Linked DNA regions of Euzebya rosea. Each later gene encodes a partner of the first gene's protein in a complex. Links are inferred from orthologs where the notes say so. Each region holds a gene or a part of one and is shown on either strand. Other genes may lie near its edges.

The links.
Region 2: the proteins of metK (region 1) and groL are in contact, whole or in part, in a cryo-EM structure (PDB 8P4O), measured with the Escherichia coli proteins. The link is inferred for Euzebya rosea from one-to-one orthologs.

What each region holds. Positions count from the first base shown.
Region 1 is NZ_PGDQ01000005.1:259,530-265,486, reverse strand. Bases 3,135-5,957 are described here. They hold metK (methionine adenosyltransferase), read right to left. Parts: upstream 5,233-5,957; coding sequence 4,036-5,232; downstream 3,135-4,035. Other genes in these bases: coaBC (bifunctional phosphopantothenoylcysteine decarboxylase/phosphopantothenate--cysteine ligase CoaBC), read right to left, coding at 5,413-5,957; CUC05_RS08325 (primosomal protein N' family DNA-binding protein), read right to left, coding at 3,135-4,100. Outside these bases: CUC05_RS08340 (RsmB/NOP family class I SAM-dependent RNA methyltransferase), read right to left, coding at 1-398; fmt (methionyl-tRNA formyltransferase), read right to left, coding at 413-1,324; def (peptide deformylase), read right to left, coding at 1,333-1,872; more of CUC05_RS08325, read right to left, coding at 1,899-3,134. UniProt on the Escherichia coli protein: Catalyzes the formation of S-adenosylmethionine (AdoMet) from methionine and ATP.
Region 2 is NZ_PGDQ01000009.1:170,036-176,149, reverse strand. Bases 1,518-4,497 are described here. They hold groL (chaperonin GroEL), read right to left. Parts: upstream 3,835-4,497; coding sequence 2,200-3,834; downstream 1,518-2,199. Other genes in these bases: groES (co-chaperone GroES), read right to left, coding at 3,850-4,158; CUC05_RS14020 (hypothetical protein), read right to left, coding at 1,518-1,834. Outside these bases: CUC05_RS14025 (hypothetical protein), read right to left, coding at 262-711; more of CUC05_RS14020, read right to left, coding at 749-1,517; CUC05_RS14005 (transcriptional regulator), read left to right, coding at 4,535-5,014; CUC05_RS14000 (GNAT family N-acetyltransferase), read right to left, coding at 5,378-6,114.

The DNA.
Region 1 (5,957 bases):
AGCACCCCGTTGACGAACCCGGTGGCGCGCTGGCCGACGACGACACGGGCGACCTCGACGTGGGAGTCGACGACGGCGTGGACCGGCTGGTTGCCGTGCAGCAGCTCCCACGTGGCGATGCGGAGCAGGTCCAGCAGCGTGGCCTCGACGGCCTCCAGGCCACGGGACACGGCGTTGGCCAGCACCCAGTCGAGGGTGCCCTCCCAGCGCAGGGTCGAGAACGCCAGGTTGGCGGCGAAGGTCCGGTCCTGCTGGTCCAGCGGGCTCCTCGACAGGATCCGGTCGGCCACGGGTGAGGCCCAGGCGTCGTTCTCGTGGACCTGCATGACGATGACGAGCGCGGTCTGGCGGGCGGCGACGCCCGCCCGGTCGGCGCCCTCGGCGGCGGCGGTGTCCACCCGGTCCTCCTCGCTCACGAGCCCAGCCGTTCGGGTCGGTAGCCGTTGGCGAAGTCGCGTCCGTCCATGCGGGGCTTGCCGGCCGGCTGGACCTGGTCCAGCCGCAGGCCACCGCGGCCGACGGCGACCACTGGGCGGCCGTCGACGTCACCGACGACCTGCCCGGGTGTGCCGTCGACGTCGGCGATCGGGACGGCCCGGTGGATCTTCAGCCGGGTGCCCTCGAAGGTGGTGTGGGCGCCGGGCATCGGGTTGTAGCCGCGGATCATGCGGTCCAGCTGCTCGGCGCTGTCGGTCAGGTCCAGGCGTGCGTCCTCGGGGCTGACCTTGGAGGCGTAGGTGGCCGCGGCGTGGTCCTGCGGGTGCAGCGACAGCGACCCGTCGACCAGCCCGCGGATGGCGTCGACGAGCACGGGCCCGCCTGCCACGGCCAGCCGTTCGGTCAGCTCGCCGCTGGTCTCGTCGGGCAGGATCCGGACCTCGTGGCGGCTCAGCACGTCACCGGTGTCCATGCCGGCGTCCAGCCGGAAGCAGGTGACGCCGGTGGTCGTGTCGCCGGCCAGGATGCTGGCGGGGACGGGTGCGGCGCCGCGCCAGGCGGGCAGCAACGAGAAGTGGAGGTTGACGAACCCCTTGCCGCCGGCGTCGAGGACGTCCTGCGGCAGGATCGAGCCGTAGGCCACGACAGCACAGGCGTCGACGTCGAGGGCCTTCAGGTCCTCCAGCCGTTCGCGGGGCTTCTGCGGCTGCCAGACGTCGAGTCCGGCGTCGAGGGCGGCGACCTTCACGGGTGGTGGGGTCAGCTCGTGTCCCCTTCCCGCTGGTCGGTCGGGGTTGGTGACGACGGCCACGACCTCGACGTCGTCGGCGTCGAGGAACGCGCGGAGGGACGGCACCGCCGGGTGGGGGGTGCCGAAGAACGCGATGCGGATGGTCAGAGGACCTCTCCTTCGGGGGCTGGTGGATTCTCGAGCTCGCCGCGCCGGATGCGGCGCATGGCGTCCTTGCGGTCGTGCTTCTCGAGGTGCTCGATGAACAGGATGCCGTTCAGGTGGTCGATCTCGTGGGCGATGATGCGGGCCAGCAGGCCGGCGCCCTCCAGCTCGAAGTCCTCGCCGAAGACGTCCTGGGCGGTGATGTGGACCTCGAGCGGACGAGCCGTGGGGTAGAAGAGGCCGGGGAAGGACAGGCAGCCCTCCTCCCCCTCCTGGATCTCCTCGCTCTCGAAGGTGATGTCGGGGTTGACCACGGCCCCGCCCATGTAGCCCTCACCGGAGGGGTCGGGCGCTTCCCAGGTGAACAGGCGCTTGAGCACCCCGACCTGGTTGGCCGCGAGCCCGGCGCCGTTGCTGCCGCGCATGGTCTCCATCATGTCGTCGGCAAGGCGGCGGAGCTTGTCGTCGAACTCCGTGACCTCGTGGGCGCGCTGGCGCAGCACCGGGTCACCGAAGAGGCGGATTGGCAGTGTCGACACGGCGTTGGTTCCTCGTTGCGGCTGGCTCAGGTGATGGTGGGGTCCACGTCGACCCGGACGCGGATGTCGTCCTGCGCCCACGCGTTGCGCAGGGGCTTCAGGGCTGCAACCGTGTCACGAAGGGTGTCGGTCTTCAGGAGGGCGACACCGTCGGGGTCGGGTCCAAGAAGGGTACCGGGTACGTCCGCACGGACGGCGGCGGCGGCCTCGGGGGTGACGCCGGTCATGCGGATCAACGACCCGGCGGGTGGGAAGCCGAGGGGGGCACGGCGTTCGGCCTCGGCCGGCCAGAACCCGTCGGGGTCCAGGCGGACGAGTGACTGCAGGGCCGGGTGGGTGGGCTGGCCGGTCTGGACCATGACCTCATCGGCCAGGGCGGCACCGTCCAACCACAGCCGCAGGGCGTCCTCGGCGGCCTCGACGTCGGGGCGGCCGAGCAGCACGTCGGGGTCGGCGACGACCAGCAGGTCGGCGCGGCGGCCGTGCAGCCAGTCGGGCCGGGCAACGACGGAGCCCCGGGTCATCACGGCGATGGCGGGTCGGCCGGACGGGCCGGGCTGGTCGAAGCCCTCCATGTGGCCGACCTCGGCGTCGGGATGGGCCCTCGCCAGCTCCGTTGACAGCCGCTTGGCGCCAGCGCGGAGGGGGAAGGTGTCGGTGGCGCCGCAGTCGATGCACGCGAACGGCGGGGTGGTCCAGCTGCACACCGCGCACCGCCAGGTGGGGCTGGGTGCGCCGTCGACGGGGGCGATGCCGGCCCCGCAGTCACGGCACTCGAACCGGCTGCGACAGTCGGTGCAGGCGAGGGAGGACCCGCTGCCCTTGCCGGCGGCCAGCACGATGACCGTGCCGCCGGTGCGGACGACCTCGGCGACGCGGCTGGTGATGGGGCCGACGAGGCGGGTGCGGCGGTCCTTGGGCGACAGGGTGGTGCGGTCGACGACGCGGACATCGGGCGCGTCGGCGCGTTCGGTGGCCCGGTCGGCGCGGACGAGCGTCAGGTGGCCGCCGTCGTGGTGCTTGTGGACCTGGGCGGACTGCAGGCTGGAGGTCAGCACGACGGTGGCGCCGAGGATCCGTCCGCGGGCGAGGGCGGCCTCGCGCACGTGGTGGCGGGGGTTGCGGCGTTCCTTGTAGGCCGGGTTGGCCTCGTCGACGACGACGATCAGGCCGAGGTCGGGCATCGGCATCAGCGCCAGCCCACGTTCGCCGACGGCCACGGTGACGTCCCCGCGGAGCTGGCGCAGGTAGGCCCGGTAGCGGTCGGCGTCGCGGTCGAGGTGGCGGTGGTCGGCGACGGCGGTCCCGAGGGCGGCGACGACGTCGTCGGCGGGGCCCGGGGCGGGGCCGGGCACGATCACCAGGGCGGTGCGGCCGTTGCTGGTCGTGCGGGCGACCAGGTCGACCAGCAGCGGCCCGAGGTCGTGGTGGAGCGGGGGACGCAGGTGGTAGGCCCGGCCGTCGGGCTCCCACGCCGCCTTCAGCAGGGCCGACCCGTCCAGCGCCTTCCACCCCTCCGACGCACACGGCGGCCGCGCACGCGCCCCCTCCTCCCCCATCCCCTCGCCCGGCCCGGCTGGGTCGGGCTGGCTGGCGTGCGGCTGTCCCACCTCCGATCGGCGCGATCGGGGGCTCGATCGTCCATGGACGATGTCGGGCGCGATCGTGTCGTCCGGCGACGGGCCCGATCGTGCCGATCCTCGCGGATGCGCGACGGAGGCCCCGATCGGGGCGTCGAGGGGGTGGCGGGCCGGACCCCACGAGGCGGCTTCGTGCTCGACCCGGACGGTGCGTGGGGGCAGGCCGTGGGCGATGGCGCCCGACATGGTCCCGGCGAAGCGGTCGGCGACCCAGCGCCAGACGGTCAGGTCGTCGGGACCGAACCAGCGGACGTCGCCCTCGACCCGGTCCAGCGGCTTGACCTTCGCCTCGTCGACCTTGGGGGTGTCGGTCAGCGCGACGACCCAGCCGGTCCGCAGCCGACCGTTGAACCGCACGCGGACGCGCGACCCGATCCCGACCTGCTCACCGTCGGGGATGCGGTAGTCGAAGGGCCGGTCGAGGTGGGCCGGGCCGACGTCGACGACGACACGCGCGAACGCGGGCCGGGAGCCGGCCCGCGTGTCGACGGGTGTGGGGTGGTCGGCCGTGGCCGCGGCGACGCTAGGCGCCGGAGGCCGAGCGCAGCGCGTCGGCCCGGTCGGTGGCCTCCCACGGGAACTCGTCACGGCCGAAGTGGCCGTACGCCGCCGTGGGGGAGAAGATCGGCTCGCGGAGGCCGAGGTCGCGGATGATCGCGGCCGGACGCAGGTCGAAGACCTCCTTGATGCCGGCGAGGATCTTGTCGACGTCCTGGGTCTCGGTGCCGAAGGTGTCCAGCATGACCGAGACGGGGTGGGCCACGCCGATGGCGTAGGCGACCTGCAGCTCGGCGCGCTCGGCCAGGCCGGCGGCGACGACGTTCTTGGCGACCCAGCGGGCGGCGTAGGCGGCGGACCGGTCGACCTTGGTGGAGTCCTTGCCGGAGAAGGCGCCGCCACCGTGGCGGGCCATGCCGCCGTAGGTGTCGACGATGATCTTGCGACCGGTCAGGCCGGCGTCGGCCTGGGGACCGCCCAGCTCGAACTTGCCGGAGGGGTTGCAGAGGAAGTCCGCGGCGTCGAAGTCCAGGCCAGCCGGCAGGACGGGGCTGATGACCTTGTCCTGCAGCTCGGGACGCATCTGGCTGGCCAGGTCGATGCCCGGCTTGTGCTGGGTGGAGATGAGGACGCGCTCGATGGCGACGGGGGTGTTGCCCTCGTAGCGGACGGTGACCTGGGTCTTGCCGTCGGGGCGCAGGTAGTCGACCTCGCCGGAGTGGCGGACGGCGGCCAGCTGCTTGGCCAGCTTGTGGGCCAGGTCGATCGGCAGCGGCATCAGCGACTCGGTCTCGTTGGTCGCGTAGCCGAACATCATCCCCTGGTCGCCGGCGCCGAGCTTGTCCAGCTCGTCACCGGTCGGCTCGGTGCGGGACTCCAGCGCCGAGTCGACGCCACCGGCGATGTCGGGCGACTGCGGGTCGATGGTGACCAGGACGCCGCAGAGGCGGCCGTCGAAGCCGGCGTCGAAGCTGTCGTAGCCGATCCCGGCGACGGTCTCGCGGGCGATCGCGGCGATGTCGACGTAGGCGTCGGTGCGGATCTCACCGGCGACGACGATCAGGCCGGTGTTGACCAGCGTCTCGCAGGCCACACGCGCGTCCCACGGGTTGGAGTCGTTGGCGAGCACCGCGTCCAGCACCGCGTCGGAGACCTGGTCTGCCACCTTGTCGGGGTGGCCCTCCGTCACGGACTCGGAGGTGAACTGCCATGAACGCGCCATCGTGGGGATTCCTTCGTGTTCGGGGGTCGGGGGCGCGCCAGATGGCACCCCCGGAGCGAAAAAGCGTTGGGGGACAGCCTATACGGAGCCCCCGCTGGTCCGGAGCCCCCATCGGACAGGCGAAACCGTGGGATGGATCATGGCCGTGCAGCGGCTCCGGCGGTTCGGCCCGGGCCCGACTCAGGCAGGCAGGCGGTTGGCGGCCTCGGCCAGCAGGATGGCGGCCAGCTCGCGCTTGCTGGTCAGCGCCACGTCGCGGCGCATGCCGTCGGCGGCGAGGATCACGGCACGGTTGGTGTCGACCGCGAACCCGGCGTCGGCCTGGCTGACGTCGTTGATGACGATCAGGTCCGCGCCCTTGCGCCGCAGCTTGTCGCGGCCGTGGGCCTCCACGTCGGTGGTCTCCGCGGCGAAGCCGACCAGCACCGCGCGCAGGTCGTCGCGGGCACCGAGCTCGGCCAGGATGTCGGGGTTGGGCACCAGCTCGATGGTCGGGGTGCCGTCGGCCTTCTTGATCTTGTGCTCGGCGCGGGCCACGGGACGGAAGTCGGCGACCGCAGCAGCCTTGACGATGACGTCGGCCAGGTCGGCCCGGGCCATGACGGCGTCGTGCATGTCCAGCGCGGACTCCACGGGCACGGCCTCGACCCCCGGCGGGACCGGCAGGGTCGAGGTGGTGACCAGCACGACCTTGGCGCCCAGCGCTGCTGCCTCGGCAGCGATGG
Region 2 (6,114 bases), on another replicon or contig:
ATGCCCACCTCTGGCGGGCCGGCGTGGCACACCAAGCGAGGGGGTGTGGGCCTTCGGCGGCCCAAGAGGTCGTCCAGCGCACACGGGCTGTGCGCCGGCCCGGCCCTGTGGATGAGACCCTGCGGTGGATGAGGCCCTGCGGCGGATGTGGCCCTGCGGCGAATGACCGGACGCAGTGTCGGCCTTGCGCGTGGCCGGTCCGACGCATCGGCTGGCCTGACGCACCGTCCCGGACACGACACCGGCGCGAGCGTCGACGTCTCAGGCGCGGCGCGGGGCGACGTCGTCGCCGAGGCGGTCCACGAGGTCAGCAGCCAGCCGCATAGTGCGTGCGGTGAGCGCGAGCGAGGCAGCGGCGGCCGCCCGTCCAGCGCTCTCCAGCGACGAGATGGCCCTGGCAGCCTCGCCGGTCAGGCTCCTCGACGGCGCTGCCGGCTCTGCGCCGGCCGACGCCGGCGCATCCGTGCGAACGTCGTCCGGTGTCGACTCGTCGTCGACCAGGCCGAGCTTGGCCGCGAACTTGTCGAGGTCGGGCTTGTCCTGCTCCCTGGCCGGGTGGTGTCCCTGCTGGTTGTCCTTCGGAACCGGACGCCCCTTGCCGCCCGACTGTCCGGGCTGATCTCGACCCTCGAGGTCGCCCGCGACGTTGTCGAGGTCCATCTCCGGGGTTTCCTTGCTGCGGTGGAGTTCTGGTTGCTGCGGAGTGCTCATGCGAAGAACGTGCCCCGCGTCGATGCGCCGAAACGCGTCAACCGACGGCCCGTCCGACCGCCCCGGCCCGGGCGACGACGTCGGACCGGAACCGGCGTCGGTACGCGTCGCGGTCGTCGTCGATCATGCGTGTGGGATAGCGCTCCACGACCCAGTCGATGCGCCTGACGTTGCGGTCGCGCCGGCGATCGTGCCGTTGCTGGCTGGGCGACTCGTGGTGGGGACCATCGATCTCGCCGTCGAAGCGGATGTCCGGGATGGCCAGATCGGCTTCTCCGAGTATCCGTCCGCTGTCGTCGACGATGTCGTACGGCGTCGGGTGGAGTCGGAGTCCCAGCTCCGCACACACCGAGGAGGCGATCCGACGTGCCACGTCCTCGGTCCGTGAGTGGGAGAACCCGGGCCGCAGCTCCTCAGCGCATGCCCGCAGCAGCGGAGGGGGCCTGCTCGGCAGTCCGAACGCAGCTGGTTCGTCGACGAGCCCCAGCAGCTCCTCCACCGCGAACCGGCGGGTGCGGTCGAGATGGGTCGCGAGGTCGCCCAGGGCCTCCACGGCGCCGATCGTCCCCCTCGACAGGTGCGCGGCGTCCCAGAGCATCCGCGAGGGAATCGCCACCGGCAGGCCGTCGTGGTCGTCCCAGAATCCGGCGACCCCACGTCGGCTGCGCACCAGGTCCACCGCCGCCCGTCGGGTCGTGACGGTCGCCGGCACCGCGAGCTGCGGTCGCAGCGACCGCCCCCGATCGAACCCGCTCAGACCGGCGGCTGACCACCCGGTGACCATCACCAGGTCGCCCAGCACCCGACGAAGGTCGTCCAGGTCCGGAGGGTCGACCGCGAGACGGGACGCGGCCGAGGTGTTGGCGATCGCCAGCGCCGCAGCCCACAGCCGCCCGAGCACGGAAGCAGGAACGCCGGGCAGGCGCCAGACCGAGTGGTGGACACGCGTCCATGCTTCGCGAACGGCGCGTCGTCTGATGGCTTCCGCCGTCAGGCCCAGCGCTCGCGCCTGCCAGACCGCGACGTGCCCGGCCTGGGACGCCGCGAGCATCCCCACGCCGGCCCACCGGGTCCGGGGCGGCTCGAGGTGGAGCACCCGTGATGAGGCAAGAGGTGTGGCCATGCCGCCGAGGGTGGCCTGTCGCGCAGTCCCCCGTTCCAGGACCTGGCGATGCCTGTGGACAACTGGCGCGAGACCCACCCTCCCCTGAGCCCTCCTCCCCCTGAGCCCGTCGCGCCGGGCCCTCCTCCCGTGGGCCGGGCGTGTGCGATCCACCGCAGCGCACCCGGTCCATCGCACACGGGGTGCGCCACCGTGTCCCTGCGCCGCCCCCGACAGCCCGGGATGCCACACGAGCCCGAAGGGTGTGCGCCATCCCCACCCGCTGCCGGGGTCGACCACACACGGGCGGCTCAGCCACCCGAGAACGAACGACGGGGCGGCCCGTGTGGGCCGGCCCCGTCGAGGGTCTTGCGGGTGACGCTGGACTAGAAGTCCATGCCGCCCATGCCGTGGCCGTGGTCGCCACCGGCCGGAGCCGCAGCAGCGGGCTCGGGCTTGTCGGCGATCAGGGTCTCGGTCGTCAGCATGATGCCAGCGATCGAGGCGGCGTTCTGCAGGGCAGAACGGGTCACCTTGGCCGGGTCGACGACGCCGAAGGCGATCATGTCCCCGTACTCACCGGTCAGGGCGTTGAGGCCTTGGCCAGCGTCCAGGTTGCGCACCTTCTCCACGACAACGGAGCCCTCGAGGCCCGCGTTGGCGGCGATCCAGTACAGCGGCGCGGACAGCGCCTGCTTGACGATGTTGGCACCCGTGGCGTAGTCGCCCTCGAGGTCCAGCTTGTCCAGGGCGTTGCCGGCCTGCAGCAGCGCGGTGCCACCACCGCCGACGATGCCCTCCTCGACAGCAGCGCGGGTCGCGGACAGGGCGTCCTCGATGCGGTGCTTCTTCTCCTTGAGCTCGACCTCGGTGGCCGCGCCGACCTTCACGACAGCGACGCCGCCGGACAGCTTCGCCAGACGCTCCTGGAGCTTCTCGCGGTCCCAGTCGGAGTCGGTGTTGTCGATCTCACCCTTGATCTGCTTGATGCGGCCGTCGATGTCCTCCTGGGACCCGGCGCCCTCAACGATCGTGGTGTTGTCCTTGGTGATCGTGACCTTGCGGGCACGACCCAGCAGGTCCAGCGTGACGCCGTCCAGCTTGAGGCCAACCTCTTCGCTGATGACCTGGCCACCGGTGAGGATGGCGATGTCCTGCAGCATGGCCTTGCGACGGTCGCCGAAGCCGGGGGCCTTGACGGCCACGGACTGGAAGGTGCCGCGGATCTTGTTGACGACCAGGGTCGCGAGGGCTTCGCCCTCCAGGTCCTCGGCGATGATGACGAGCGGCTTGCCGCCCTGCATGACCTTCTCCAGCACCGGCAGCAGGTCCTGGACCGAGCCGATCTTCTGGTTGGCGATCAGGATGTAGGGGTCCTCGAGGACGGCCTCCATCCGGTCGGTGTCGGTCACCATGTAGGGGGAGATGTAGCCCTTGTCGAACTGCATGCCCTCGACGAAGTCGAGCTCCAGGCCGAAGGTCTGGGACTCCTCGACGGTGATGACGCCGTCCTTGCCGACCTTGTCCATCGCCTCGGCGATGACCTCGCCGATGGAGGGGTCGTTGTTGGCCGAGATCGAGGCCACGTTGGTGATCTCGTCCTGGGTCTCGATGTCACGGGCCATCGTGCCGATGGCCTCGACGACGCGCTCGACGGCCGACTGCATGCCGCGCTGCAGCATGGTCGGGTTGGCGCCGGCCGCGACGTTGCGGAGGCCCTCCTTGATCATGGCCTGGGCCAGGACCGTGGCGGTCGTGGTGCCGTCACCAGCGACGTCGTTGGTCTTGGTGGCGACCTCCTTGACCAGCTGGGCGCCCATGTTCTCGTAGGCGTCCTCCAGCTCGATCTCGCGGGCGACGGTGACGCCGTCCTTGGTGATCGTGGGGGAGCCCCACTTCTTCTCGAGGACGACGTTGCGTCCCTTGGGGCCGAGGGTGACCTTGACCGCGTCGGCGAGCTGGTTGACACCAGTCTCGAGCTTGCGGCGGGCGTCCTCGTGGAACTTCAGCTGCTTAGCCATGTCTCGGACTCCTTGTTACTTCTGGATCTTGGCGAGGATGTCGCGAGCGGAGAGGATGATGTACTCCTCGCCGCCCAGCTTGATCTCGGTCCCGCCGTACTTGGAGTAGATGACAACGTCGCCCTCGGCGACGTCCATCGGAACCCGCTCGTTGTCGTCACCGACGCGGCCCGGGCCGACTGCGATGACGGTGCCCTCCTGGGGCTTCTCCTTGGCGGTGTCGGGAATGACCAGTCCGCTGGCGGTGGTCTGCTCGGCCTCGTTGGCCTGCACGACAACACGGTCTTCCAGCGGCTGCAGTGCAACCTTGGTGGCGGTCGCCATCTGTAGCTCCTCCTAAGTCGTCCTTCGGCATCGCACCGCGGAGCAACCCTCGACGGGTGGGTCCGCGCACGACAGCGGGACGTCGGCAATTGGGTTCGGATCGTCTGTGCGTCGCCGGCTGGATCTCGCACCCCCGACGACGCGGTTGGCACTCGGTCATCCGGAGTGCCAGACGGGAAGTTAGCACTCGCCCGTGGAGGCTGCAAGGAGAAGTGCCAACATCTGAGCGTCATACGCTCAAGTCGCGCGCGGTCACGGACGGTGACAAGAACAAGTTTTACAGAGCGTGACGCTGTGTTAGGCTTCACGCAGGGTGTATCGCGGCGAACACGCCGTATCCCCCGTGAGGGGGCGTCGAACGTTGCAGGAGGAACGAGTGGCCACGGACTACCAGAAGCGTCTTGGGGCCCGTCTGCGTGCCATCCGTCAGCAGCAGGGTCTGACCCTGCAGCAGGTGGAGGAGGTCTCGGGCGGCCGTTGGAAGGCGGTCGTCGTCGGGTCCTACGAGCGTGGGGACCGCGCGGTCTCGGTGGCCAAGCTGGCCGAGCTGAGCGAGTTCTACAACGTGCCGGTGTCGGAGCTGCTGCCGAAGGAGGACCTGCCGTCGTCGGCGACGTCCGCTGCCGCCAGCAAGATCATGCTCGACCTGCGCAAGCTCTCGCGGGCCGACCTCGACCCCGAGCTGCGGCCGGTCAGCCGGTTCGCCCACACCATCCAGCTGCAGCGCGGCGACTTCAACGGCAACGTCCTCACCATCCGTGGCGAGGACCTGCGGGCGCTGTCGGTCATCTACGGCACCGACCCGGAGGACCTGGTCATCCGCCTCGAGGACGAGGGAGTCCTCGCCCAGGCGTAGTCCAGACGCGGCGGCCTCTGGACCTGGGTCCCGGGGTCGTCGGTCGCCGTGTGACTTGGTCGGCCCCGAGGGTGGTCGATGCCACCCGGGGTTGGCCACCGTGTGCGATGCCCACCCCGTGCGGGCCGCCAACGCACACGAGGGTGCAGGGTGGGTGGGATGCTCCGCGCCCACAGGCGTCCATCGCACACACCCTCCCCGTCGCCGCTCAGGCGGGCCTCGCGAACGCTCCTCCGTCGCGGGCTCGGGTCCTCAGCGGAGTGCCAGCTTCCCCCAGGGGGTTGCGCTGACGCTCCACCCCCTTCGACCCCCACACTCCGCCTCCGGGCCTCGCGAACGCTCCTCCGTCGCGGGCTCGGGTCCTCAGCGGAGTGCCAGCAACCAGTTGCCGCGTTCGGCGAAGCCGGCGCCGCGGTAGGCGCGGATGGCGGGCTCGTTGTCGTCGCGGACGTGCAGGCTGATCACCGGCAGGCCACCGTGGAGCAGCTCGGCCGAGAGGCGCTGGACCATGCCGGTGGCGATCCCGCGGCCCCGCCACTCCGGGTCGACGTAGACGCCCGCGATCTGCGCACCCCGCCGAGTGGAGTACAGCGACAGGTCCAGCTTGGCGACGGGCCGACCGGCACGTTCGACGACCCAGGTCATCCCGCGATCCACCGACTCGCCCATCCGGTGACCCACAGCCACGCGTGCGCTGCCGCCGAGCGGCGGCCCCATCCGGTCCTCGACGTGCAGGCGGCAGGCGAACTCCTCCAGCCACGGCAGGTCCTGCCGGGCCCCGCGCCGGAACCCCTCCACGTCGGCGAAGCCGTCCATGCGCTCCACGGTCATGAAGCGCTGGATGCGCACCTGCGGCCGACGGCGCCACCACGACCGACCCATCGCCAGGTCCAGCAGGGCGCTGGTGATCGCCTCGTCCCCGATCATGATCCGCCAGCGGGACCGCTCGACGAACGGCGCGAGCTCCTCCGCCCCGTCGGGGTGGCCGGCCGGCAGCACCGTCCCGGTCAACCCGAGGTGCACCACGGACCGCGGCGCGTGATCGCCCCACACCACGAACCGCTGGCTCTCGTGGCGGTCCAGCGCATCGAGCAGGTAGT